DNA from 4 places in the Ureibacillus sp. GCM10028918 genome. Region 3 is predicted to be linked to each of the others. Evidence: riboswitches for the same ligand, from Rfam matches in the RefSeq annotation. Region 3 holds a riboswitch; each other region holds the start of a gene.
The links. Region 3 has a riboswitch for S-adenosylmethionine ahead of ACFQU5_RS18530 (methionine ABC transporter ATP-binding protein). Riboswitches for the same ligand answer to the same signal wherever they lie in the genome.

Region 1: another riboswitch for S-adenosylmethionine. It lies ahead of metA (homoserine O-acetyltransferase MetA); the one in region 3 lies ahead of ACFQU5_RS18530 (methionine ABC transporter ATP-binding protein).
Region 2: another riboswitch for S-adenosylmethionine. It lies ahead of metK (methionine adenosyltransferase); the one in region 3 lies ahead of ACFQU5_RS18530 (methionine ABC transporter ATP-binding protein).
Region 4: another riboswitch for S-adenosylmethionine. It lies ahead of ACFQU5_RS09275 (O-acetylhomoserine aminocarboxypropyltransferase/cysteine synthase family protein); the one in region 3 lies ahead of ACFQU5_RS18530 (methionine ABC transporter ATP-binding protein).

The regions. Positions count from the first base shown of each region.
Region 1 covers NZ_JBHTFK010000017.1:150,767-153,931, reverse strand. Annotated here, with positions in the region: gene ACFQU5_RS13675 (MBL fold metallo-hydrolase) at 1-190, opposite strand, end outside; gene metA (homoserine O-acetyltransferase MetA) at 498-1,436, opposite strand; SAM riboswitch class I at 1,538-1,647, opposite strand; gene ACFQU5_RS13665 (hypothetical protein) at 1,755-2,531, opposite strand; gene ACFQU5_RS13660 (AAA domain-containing protein) at 2,544-3,165, opposite strand, start outside.
Region 2 covers NZ_JBHTFK010000014.1:15,220-18,384, reverse strand. Annotated here, with positions in the region: gene metK (methionine adenosyltransferase) at 1-1,111, opposite strand, end outside; SAM riboswitch class I at 1,564-1,677, opposite strand; gene pckA (phosphoenolpyruvate carboxykinase (ATP)) at 1,877-3,165, shown strand, end outside.
Region 3 covers NZ_JBHTFK010000039.1:79,767-82,931, forward strand. Annotated here, with positions in the region: gene ACFQU5_RS18525 (methionine ABC transporter permease) at 1-436, opposite strand, end outside; gene ACFQU5_RS18530 (methionine ABC transporter ATP-binding protein) at 429-1,454, opposite strand; SAM riboswitch class I at 1,641-1,747, opposite strand; gene ACFQU5_RS18535 (thioredoxin family protein) at 1,809-2,108, opposite strand; gene ACFQU5_RS18540 (toprim domain-containing protein) at 2,149-2,511, opposite strand; gene gcvH (glycine cleavage system protein GcvH) at 2,744-3,124, opposite strand.
Region 4 covers NZ_JBHTFK010000007.1:25,207-28,371, forward strand. Annotated here, with positions in the region: gene nfsA (oxygen-insensitive NADPH nitroreductase) at 1-146, opposite strand, end outside; gene ACFQU5_RS09270 (glycerol-3-phosphate acyltransferase) at 276-908, opposite strand; SAM riboswitch class I at 1,063-1,171, shown strand; gene ACFQU5_RS09275 (O-acetylhomoserine aminocarboxypropyltransferase/cysteine synthase family protein) at 1,283-2,584, shown strand; gene ACFQU5_RS09280 (hypothetical protein) at 2,834-3,165, shown strand, end outside.

The sequences.
Region 1 (3,165 bases), on a different contig from region 3:
CAGATTTAGGCATCCCTGCATCCACTAATGTCCAGCCTGTTGAATTGTTTGCTTCGCCAATCATACACACATTGACTACCTGAATTGTAAAAGAGTATATATCAGGTCTTACTTCTTGACCTTTTCCACTTGAAACCGAGGTCATGGGTATATACTTATAATCCTCACCATAATTCATTTGTTCAGACATAATTTTGCCCCCTTCCAATAGTATTTTTTCTCTAAACCCGATGAATATTCATTCTATAATGATTTATTTCCACAAAATTGTAGGGTTTAATCAGATTTGGAAGTAATTGATGGGCAAAAATGATGTACTGCTTGAGAATTTGTTATTCATTATCATGATGAATACAAAAAGTCATCTATTACTGGCAAAAAGTGGTGGTAATTAATAGTATGAAACACAATAATCCTTCCACAAATAAAATCATCTCAATACCGGAAATAAATTTCCAAATAGAAAAGCCATGTGTTTTAAACACATGGCTCACTTACTAAATATGGAATTCTATCGTATCCTCAACATAGTGCCAATCAAATGGTGTTTCTTGGTAAACATAGTAGTTTAACCAGTTGTAGAAAAGAAGATATGATTGAGCCCGCCAAGTATTTTTGGGTGTCTTGTTCGGGTCATTATCCGGGAAGTAGTTCACGGGAATGTCTACCGAGTCCCCTTTTTCTATATCCCGTGCATATTCATCTGCCAACGTTGTCGCATCATATTCTAAATGGCCAGTGATCATAATATGCTTCGTGTCTTTTGATTGTACAATAAATGGACCCGCTTCTTCTGAGTAGCTAAGTAAATGCAATTCCGGATGATTACGCACTTCCTCTAACGAAACAGAAGTGTGGCGAGAGTGCGGTGCAACATATTCATCACTAAATCCGCGCACTAAATCGACAGTTAAATCAGTAATCACATGGGAATATATGCCCGAGCATTTTTTAGGAAGCTCAAATTTTCCGATATTGAAATGTTTATAAAGGGCCGCCTGTGCGCCCCAACAAATATACATACAGGAAGTAACATTCACTTTAGCCCAATCCATAATGTCACTAATTTCTTCCCAATAGATTACATCCTCAAATTCCATACGTTCAACTGGAGCACCTGTAATAATCATGCCATCGAATCTGCGATGCTTAATTTCGTTAAAGGTCTTATAAAAAGTATCTAAATGTGATTTCGAAACATTTCTAGAAGCATATGTAGCAGTGTTTAAAAATGTAACATTTGTTTGTAATGGTGTATTCCCTAGTAAACGTAATAGCTGTAACTCCGTTTTCTCTTTTTCAGGCATTAAATTACAAACTAAAATATTTAATGGTCGAATTTGTTGTGTGCTTGCGCGATCTTCTTCCATAACGAAAATTTTCTCTTTGCGCAATATTTCCCCAGCAGGTAAATTCTTTGGTATATTAATCGGCATTCTTGTTCCCCCATTTCTTAACATGCCAAATTCATTCTATCTATACAATAAAAAACCTCCCATTCCAGCGTGAGAATGAGAGGGTATTAGATATACGCGCACTCTTATCTCCCAAGACACTTATGTCTTGCTGGAATTAGCACCTTTCTAACGATGTTAGAGGTTGCTGAAGCTTCATCGGGCCATATCCCTCTGCTTCTCTTGATAAGATAGATGAAATTAAACTAATCGTAACACGGTTCATATATATTTGCAATATTCTAGATTTCAATTAATTCAATTAATCGAATTTTTACATAGAGTCTTTACTTGAGACCATCAGTCTAATGGTAATTTTTGTCTCCATGATGATTTTTCATTTTCCTGGATGAGGTTTTCTAAATGATCATCCCACTTTTTCATCAACGTATTCCAAACACGAGAGAAGAATAAATCCTTTTCTTCATCATAAAGCAGAAATTCTACACATGGCACGTCATTTACTTGGACATCTTCGACAGAATCAATGGAAGTGATAAAAAGTTTTTCCCGCTCATCCTCAATTTCTTCATCATTGTCATCTTTTTTCGAACGAATTGCTTCTACCATAAAGCGATCATCGATAGGAAGTTCATCTTTTTGAATTTGATAACGGAAAATTTGCTCTGGAAAATCTTCAAATTCCAGCACTTCTTCTATATCCCCGACTAAAAAGTTCTTATGCGTAGAACTATATAAAATCTCGGTGGAGGTTGCCTCCTGCTCCTCTTCAAATACCCCATTGGCAAACTGCTTTTGCCCTTTTTCTGTTAATTGAAAGTATGAATCCACTTTCTCAATTAACCCTGTCTTTTGCATTTTCGATAACAAATCTTCCACAAAAAGCTGCTCTACGAGGAGTATTTCGCTGATTTGTTCGGAACTTTGAAATTTTGTATCTTTCAATGATAGAAAGAGCATTTTCATTAAAATATCCATTTTCGTTCGTCTGACTGGCTTATATGTGACTTCTAATGTACGAACAGGAACACACCAAGTATCAGATTCTAGTATCACAGCTTTTGATTTATTTGTTAATTCTAACTCAAGCTTCTGCTGTAAGGATTGTAGTTCCATCGTGTTCTCCTTTTATGAAATAAAACTCTCAATTGTATTTCGATACCCATTTTGTGACTTCACTGTATTTAGAAGTGTTTTATACATTTTACGGGTCTCTTCTTTTTTGGGACGGTTGACAAACATTTCTGTACTTCCGATTAACACAAGTAATTCCCTGGCACGTGATAAGGCAACATTTAAACGACGATAATCTTTGGCAAAACCAATATCCCCGTGTTTATTATCGTTATTGCGAACCATACTTACTAAAATCACATCCATCTCCATTCCCTGGAACTTATCGACAGAACCAGTTCGAATGTGTAGATGAGGAAGGTTCAACTCTTGTTCAATAAGTCTGTTAATTCGTTTTACTTGTGCTGCATAAAAACTAATTACTCCAATAGATTTTAATTCATCTTCTGGCATTAATCCTTTGTCTTTAGCTTTCGCCGTTGCTTCGTTCAGATCAATCAACATATTTCGGATTACTTGGAGCTCGGACTCATTCAGCAAACTTGAGCCTTCCTTCATGCGCTCTTCAAAGAATTCCTGTTTGTTCGGAATATCTACCCATAATAGATGCTCACTTCGGTTAATAATTGGACTTTCTAATTTATGGTCGCGTAAAGCATCTGAATCAGGAAGACCA
Region 2 (3,165 bases), on a different contig from region 3:
AAGCAGCTGTTTGTTTGTAGATTGGTCTACGAAGGTCAAGCATTTTAATAATGCCAGCAGGACGTAAATCGAATAATTCACTTACCCATTCTACTAATTGTTCTTCTTTCACGATTCCAGTTCCAAATGTATCAATGGCAATTGATACAGGTCGGGCAACACCGATTGCATAAGCTAATTGTACTTCAGCACGTTCGGCCAGACCCGCAGCTACAATATTTTTTGCAACGTATCTTGCAGCATATGCTGCTGAGCGGTCAACTTTTGTCGCATCCTTACCAGAGAATGCACCACCACCATGGCGAGCATACCCACCATAAGTATCTACAATAATTTTACGACCTGTCAGACCTGCATCGCCTTTTGGACCACCGATTACAAAACGGCCAGTTGGGTTAATAAAGTATTTTGTGTTCGCATCAATTAAGTCAGCAGGCACCACTACATTAATGACTTTTTCTTTGATATCTTCATGGATTTGTTCTAACGTAACTTCTTCATCGTGTTGAGTAGAAATAACAATCGTATCTACACGTACCGGCTTGTTATTTTCATCATACTCGATAGTTACTTGAGTTTTACCATCAGGACGCAAGTAAGAAAGTTCTTGAGATTTTCGCACTTCTGTTAGGCGTCGAGCTAGTCTGTGTGCAAGACTGATTGGAAGTGGCATAAGTTCTGGTGTCTCATTACATGCAAACCCGAACATTAATCCTTGGTCCCCTGCTCCAATCGCTTCAATATCCTCGTCAGTCATGAATCCTTCACGAGCTTCTAAAGCTTGGTCAACTCCTTGTGCAATATCTGGTGATTGCTCGCCAATTGCTACTAACACAGCTAGGTTTTCTGCGTCAAAACCATATTTTCCGCGAGTATAGCCAATCTCTGCTACAGTATCCCGAACAATTCCTTTAATATCTACATATGTTGAAGTTGTGATTTCACCTGCAACCAGCACTAAACCAGTTGTCACGGTTGTTTCACAAGCTACACGAGCATTTGGGTCTTCTTTTAAAATCGCATCCAAAATTGCATCTGAGATTTGGTCACAAATTTTATCTGGGTGTCCTTCTGTTACACTTTCTGATGTAAACAGTCTACGGTTTGTCATTTCGTTTCCTCCTAAGTTTATAGCGAGATAAATTCTCGTTGTTGATACGGTACTCATTATCCATGTTTAACCCGCTCTACTCGATCGGTATTTCAGCCGTTACCATTTAACTTGTTCATTCTTTCCTACTTTAGAATATAAGTTAGGTAAATGTGAATTAATGTTTTATTATTACTCTCGTATAAAACAGTAAGCGAACAAAATTTCAGCTTAACATTTGTCACAGTAATCAATAATCTTATTTCTTTAAAATCTGCATACTGGACATAATAAAACTACAATCTAAAATGTGTATATACGGTCTATACAAATACATGGATTTAGAAAGGCACAGATAAAAATAGAAAAAAATGCTATCCTCATCATTGTGTTCCAATTAGAAAAAAAAAATTCCTTTTACTCTAGTTAAGACATGAGTAAAAGGAATTGTGGATTCATAACATTACCTTTCACTCTTATCGTTCAAGGGTATTCCCTTGCATCAGGTTGGCACCATCGCGTTAAATAAATAACGCAGGTTGCCGGGTTTCATAGGGCCTTGACCCTCCACCAACTCGGGATAAGAGTATCCGTTCAATAGTACATCTTACGTAATGTAGGGTCACTTGTCAATCGTTTTTGACTAATTCTATTAAAAGTTTAAAGATTTAAAAATAATTTTCCGGACTAGTATAGACTAATTAATTCAATGTGTTATACTATTTTTGAAAATAATCAAACCTCCCGGCACTTAGGGAATTCTATAAAAAGGATGGTATTTAATCGATGAATTCAGTAGAAATTGCAAATGAGCTGAAGGAATTATTAAACGGCGAAAATATTAAAGTTCAATTATCCGTACCACAATTAGTGGAAAAAGCTACAGAACGTGGAGAAGCTACATTAACTGCTGAAGGTGCATTACGTGCTGAAACAGGCAAATATACTGGTCGTTCTCCTAAAGATAAATATATCGTAGAAGAAGAAAGCACAAAAGACAAAATCGACTGGGGTAATGTTAACCGTCCGATTTCTGCTGAAGTGTTTGATAATCTATATATAAAAGTGGTCAACTATTTAAAAGAAAAAGAAGAGCTATATGTATTCAAAGGATATGCTGGTGCAGACAAAGAATCTCAGCTGCAAATTCAAGTTATTAACGAATACGCATGGCACAATCTATTCTGTCATCAATTATTCATCCGTCCAACTAACGAAGAACTAGCTGCTCATAATGCAGAATTTACTATTGTATCAGCTCCGAACTTTAAAGCTGATCCAGCAGTTGATGGCACAGCTTCTGAAACATTTATCATCGTTTCACTAGAAAAGAAAATTATTCTAATCGGTGGTACTGAATATGCTGGAGAAATGAAAAAATCGATCTTCGGTATAATGAACTACCTTTTACCAGAAAACGACATTTTCTCTATGCATTGCTCGGCTAACGTAGGTGAAGAAGGAGATGTTGCTTTATTCTTCGGTCTATCTGGCACTGGTAAAACTACTTTATCGGCAGATAGCAACCGTAAATTAATTGGTGATGACGAGCATGGTTGGTCAGATAACGGTGTATTCAACATTGAAGGTGGATGCTACGCAAAAACAATTAACCTTTCTGCCGAAAAAGAACCAGAAATATATAATGCAATTCGTTTTGGGACTGTATTAGAAAACGTTGTTGTTGACCCGGAATCTCGCATTCCTAACTACGATGATGGTTCTCTAACTGAAAATACGCGTGCTGCATATCCAATTCACTTTATCGATAATATCGTCATGCCATCTGTTGCAGGACATCCAAAAACAATTGTATTTTTAACTGCTGATGCTTTTGGTGTGCTGCCTCCAATCAGTAAGTTAACAAAAGAACAAGCGATGTACCACTTCCTGAGTGGTTTTACTTCAAAATTAGCAGGTACAGAACGTGGCGTTACATCTCCTGAGCCAGTATTCTCTACATGCTTCGGTTCACCTTTCTTACCTCTTCCAGCTACTCGTTACGCTGAAATGTTAGGTGAAAAAATTGATGAACACGGCTCACAAGTATTCTTGGTAAACACTGGTTGGACTGG
Region 3 (3,165 bases):
CAGGAATCAACACTTTCCAAATAATCGTTGAAGTTTTCGCGCCCATTGATCGAGCTGCTTCTATAACGCCTTTATCAATTTCTCGTAAAGCGATTAATACCAAGCGAGCATAAAACGGTGCAGCACCAATAATCAAAGCCGGTAAAGCCGCTTCAACTCCTCGAATTGTTCCAAGCAAGAACTTCGTAAACGGAATTAAAAGAATAATTAATACGATAAATGGAATAGAACGGAATATATTAACGAGAGAGCCAGTTAGAAGATTCACTATTTTATTTGCCCAGATTTGGTGCGGACTTGTCAAAAACAGCAGTATTCCAATTGCTAGCCCCAGTACAAAGGTTACTCCTGTAGAAATAACCGTCATATATAGTGTCTCGTATGTAGCTTCCCACATTTTTACCCAATCAACATTCGGAAATAATTGATTAAACATGGTCAATCACCTCCGCTTGAATTTCTCGAGACTCTAAAATCTTGAATGCTTTTTCAACTTGATCTGGTTTGCCATCAATCTGAACAATCAATGTTCCGTAAGGACCACTTGTAGTTTGTGTAATATTCCCGTGAACAATATTCACTTCTACATCAAATTCCTTAATAATTTGGGAAATTACCGGTTGTTCCGTTTTATTCCCTATAAATGTCAGCTTCACAATTTTCCCTGTAGGGTAATTCACTAGAATTTGCTCAATCGATTCTTTCGATTCCTTTGTTCCTGAAACTTGCATTACGAAGTTCTTTGTTATTTCGGCTTTGGGATTTTGGAACACTTCAAGAACGTCGCCAGATTCAACAACTTGTCCAGCTTCCATTACTGCTACACGTTTGCAAATTTTACGGATAACATGCATTTCATGTGTAATAAGAACAATCGTTAGCCCTAAACGCTTATTGATGTCCAGCAACAGTTCCAAAATGGCATCCGTTGTTTCTGGATCAAGGGCACTTGTTGCTTCATCACAAAGCAAGACTTCCGGGTTATTGGCTAACGCTCTTGCAATCCCGACACGTTGCTTTTGACCGCCTGATAATTGAGATGGATAAGCACTTTCTCTCCCTGTTAACCCAACCAAGTCGATCAATTCTTTCACACGTTGTGCCCGTTCCGACTTTGAGACACCTGCAATCTCTAATGGGAAGGCAATGTTATCCGCAACTGTCCTTGACCATAGTAGATTGAAATGCTGGAAGATCATACTGATTTTTTGTCTTGCTTGACGAAGCTGTGTACCAGAAATCGAAGAAATCTGTTGGCCATTTACTTCTACGGTACCTGTAGAAGGTTTTTCCAGACCGTTTAATAAGCGAATCATCGTACTTTTTCCGGCACCGCTATAGCCAATAATTCCGAAGATTTCACCTTTATTAATAGATAAATTAACATCTTTGACAGCTGTTAATTCTCCATTCTTTGTTTTATATATTTTCGATATATCTTTAAGTTTAATCATATGTGACTCCTTACTTTACGTTCGATCTCAAACCGTAATTATGTATTCTTTTATATAAACTTGAAGGTATTTTAAGTTTACCCATTTAGCTAAGTGAAATTTAGGAGAAAATTTTTTACAAACAAAAAGCCCCTTCTACCAAGACAAGTAGAAGGGGACGTAAATGTATTGTTTACGTTAACCGTTCTCTTATCTTCCAAAGTATCCACTTCGCGTGACTTGGCACCTTTTCACATAAATGTGATGGTTGCCGGGTTTCATAGGGCACTTCCCTCCACCGCTCTTTATAAGAGTTACGATATTAAGTTTTAGATTATGGAAGTTACTTTACCACGTCAGTTCTACCCTCGTCAACTACTTTTTTAACTTTTCATATAGGAATGGTACAGATTGGAAAGCATACACTTTTTCGACATTTCCATGTTCGCTAATCAGCAAACATGGGACACTTTCAACTTGATAATCCATCGCTAGCGTTTCTAAGTAATTAATATTGGCTTTCCCTAGCGGCAGATCTGGTAAAAGATTTTCTATAACTTCCAACATTTTCGATGCAACTGCACAAGTCCCACACATAGGCGTATATAGATAAAGGGCAACAAAGGCATTTTGCTCCTGTTGTTGCACCCAATTTTCAGTTGTCCATTCTTTCATAATCATCATCCTACTTCATTGGTTTAGGTAATATAAACAGCTAATTTAACGTTTCAATTGATGAAGATAGATATTGCTTATGCACAGAAAATTTGGCCTCGTTTAACAAATTTGCCAACACTTTTTTAGGTGCATTTGCCACTTCGATATATGTTCGGGGTATGAAAAGATGAACAGCTTCAGAATAAATTCTTTTTGTTAGCTTTCTCAACTTTTCTCCTGAATTATCCGCATCAAATAACGTATAGAGTTTACATTCTTCAAATGGCTCTAGAAGATCTAATAATGCATCCTCACTAATCGTACCATTTGTACAAATAATTTTAACATCCTCTGCAAATATTGGTGCAATGTTTAACTTATCCGATCGACCTTCAACAATTATACACTTATCAACTATCATTTGCTTCACCCCACGATTTGTAGTAACACAGCTAAATAACGTCTTCAAATATGCATAAGGATAATGATTGAAAAGCACGGTTTTCGTTAGCGAAAATCGAAGTCTTTTCCCACTGATTTTAGGTAGAAAGTCTTTCCCATTATCAGTGAAATAAAAGTGTGGTTACTTATTATATTTAGATTGTAAAAAAAACGCCAGTGATTTTCTGGCGTTTTAATATATCATATTCAGATTATGCCTCAATTAATTCATCATATTGCTCAGGAGTTAATAAAGCTTCCACTTCTGAAAGATCAGTTGGTTCAATCACTACCATCCAAGCCTGTTCGTAAGGCGACTCGTTTACAAATTCTGGGCTATCTTCAAGTTCACTATTGATTTCAACAACTTTACCTGAAATTGGTGCGTATAGTTCTGAAACTGTTTTAACAGATTCAACACTACCGAATGGTTGGTTTAATTGAATATCGTCGCCAACTTGTGGAAGTTCAACGAAAACAATATCGCCAAGTTCAGATTGTGCAAAGTGTGTAATTCCAATACGTACTTTTCCATCTTCAACTTTTACCCATTCGTGTTCTTTAGAGTAACGTAAATCTTTCGGTGTGCTCACTAAAAACCCCTCCAAATATATGTAATTCATACATGCTAAGT
Region 4 (3,165 bases), on a different contig from region 3:
CAAATTACACTATAGGCTTGTACAAAGTGAGAACTCGCTGCCATTTGAGCCGTTTGGATTAAATCCACAACTGTTTCTTTTGGAATTGCTTCACCTGTATATTTTCTTACAGACGTATGACTGCGTAATAAATCTTTTGCTGACATTTCATTTCCTCCCCTTAAAAAAATGCATAATTAAAGCCTTACAGAGCAAGGTGCTCCATAAGGCTATATTAGTATATTTTGTTATTTTTTCAAAGAAGAAGGGTTTCTAGAAGTTTTCCCCGGTCTAGCTCAGCCCTTCTTCTTAAAAGCCGATGTAACTTTCGGTTCTGTACCTGAACGTATGCGGTTGATATTTTCGAAGTGAAGATAAAGGGCAATTAAAAATAAAGCCAGAGTAATGATAAAGGGCCATATTGTCGGTTCGCCTAGAAGCGCAGTTACTACGAATAAAATGTACAAAAGGAAAACGCCAATCAGCAAATAATTCGTTAAAAGTGATGCAACCACAAAGGCAAGTACAGCAAGTAACCCGAATTTCCAATCAAGTGCAATAAAAATGCCGATTAAGGAAGCAGTCCCTTTTCCACCACGAAATTTCATATGGATCGGGAAGTTATGGCCCAGGATGACAGCTGCCCCAATAAGGTATAGTAAAAGAGATGTTTGTTCATCGGTAAAAGAGCCAGAGTTTACTAAGTATATACGCAGCAAAACAATAGCCACTGCCCCTTTTCCAATGTCAATCAAAGCAACGAGTGCACCATATTTCCAACCTAGGGACAGGGTGGCGTTAGATGCTCCTGCATTGCCATGACCAACTTCCTTTAAGTTAACGCCCGATAATAATCTGGCAATATTAGAGCCGTGAATGCAGCCGATTAGGTAACCTGCTAAAAGTATAATAATAATGGCAGAAAGCAAAGTGAAAACTCCTTTCGAAAAAAGTGCTTTTTACAATATACTCTATGATTATATAAGATGTTTCAGATATTATCGAAATATTTTAAAAATGTAGTTGACACAGTTGATTACTATGAATTATAGTAAGTTCTAACGATGGAACATGAATCAAATACCTTTATCCAGAGAGGCGGAGGGACTAGGCCCTACGATGCCCAGCAACCGGCGTATTTACGCAAAGGTGCTAATTCCTACAGATTTTGATTAGATCTGAAAGATAAGGGGAGGAAAAATTGCAACTTTGCAGCCCTCTTCTTAGAAGAGGGCTTTTGTTTTTCCATAAGGTCCTCCTCAAAAAAAGATCTGCCATCGATTCTAATTTAGGAGGAAGAAACATGTCACAACAACGACCGGAAACACAATTGCTTCATGGTGGGCAAACACCTGATCCAGTGACAGGAGCAATCGCAGTACCCATTTACAGAACAACGGCGTATGCTTTTGAAAGTACGGAGCACGCGCGGAAATTGTTCGCCCTGGAACAACCCGGAAATATCTACTCGCGTATTATGAACCCGACTGTTGATGTCTTTGAAAAACGTGTTGCATTGCTTGAAGGAGGGGCAGCTGCAGTTGCCTTGTCGTCAGGTGCGGCTGCAATAGCCTTTTCTATTTTGAATGTAGCTGGTACCGGGGATGAAATTGTCTCGGCAGGTTCGTTATATGGGGGTACGTATAACTTACTTGCAAATACTTTACCACGCTACGGCATTACAACTGTATTTGTAGATGAAAGCAATCCAGAGAATTTTGAAGCGGCGATTACGGACAAAACAAAAGCAATCTTTGCAGAAACGGTTGGTAATCCAAGTCTCAACATTTTAGATATTGAACGAGTAGCGGAAATTGCTCATGCGCATGGACTTCCGTTAATCATCGATAATACCTTCCCATCCCCATACGGATCAAACCCGATTGAATTTGGAGCAGATGTTGTTGTACATTCTGCAACAAAATGGATTGGTGGTCATGGTACGACAATTGGAGGTATCGTAGTGGATGCCGGTAAATTTGACTGGACAGGTGGACGCTTCCCAGGCTTCACTGAACCGGATGAGTCATATCATGGCATTCGTTTTGGGATTGATACAGCGGGTGCTGCCTTTGCAACAAAATTGCGTGTTCAATTATTGCGCGACTTCGGTCCAACCCTTAGTGCAGACAGTGCATTTAACTTCCTGCAAGGTCTAGAAACGCTTCATTTGCGTTATACAAAACACGGAGAAAATGCACAGAAGGTTGCACAATACCTTGATAACCACTCATTCGTGGAATATGTCAATTATCCAGGCAAAGAAAACTTCCCATCGCATTCATTAGCGAAAAAATACTTAAAAAATGGTTTCGGCTCCATGCTTACATTTGGCATTAAAGGTGGCCGCGAAGTGGGAAGTAAAGTGATTGATCATGTGCAGCTATTCTCTCATGTAGCCAATGTAGGAGATGCCAGATCTCTAATTATTCATCCAGCTTCAACAACACATCAACAACTATCTCCAGAAGAGTTAAAAGTGGCAGGTGTATCTGAAGAGCTCATTCGCTTATCAGTTGGACTAGAGGCTGTAGAAGATATCATTGCAGATTTAAAACAGGCTTTAACAAAAGCAATTGAATCTGTTTCGCAAGCAAACGTTTAATTAGAATACAAGGATTGGTGAAATAGACTTTTCACTTCATTCGTAAAAGGGATCTTTTCACCAATTCTATCAAGTGCCATTCATTCGGCTATCTAGACTTGAATACCAAGTAAGTCTATTTGTTTTATTGACATAAAGGTGTCTGATTTGTATAATAATTAATATAGAGCAAAATTATCGGAATTAAAATCAGTCACTTACAATCTAATAGTCGGGTTGTTTTAACGGGTGTAAAAGGAGTGTTGTTAAATGGGGAATATTTATAGCGCGCAAAATTTTGCGGCATATTTGATATATGAACTAAATGAAAAAGGTACGTTTATTAATTCGTTCTCACTTCAGCGCCTATTAGCTGTAGTAGATAATCTTTGGTACAAAAACTTTGGACATACAGCCTTTGAAGAAGAAACTACAAATTTTATAGAAAAGAATTATTATGTAAAAGAAGTTTTCGAGGCATATAAAGAGTTTGAAGATCAGCATCTACTAATACCAGCTAAAGAATGGCATTTAGAATATGGTCAATTCCAGCTTGTTCATCGCCCATATGGGGTGCCCAAGTTCACAACAAAAGAATTGCT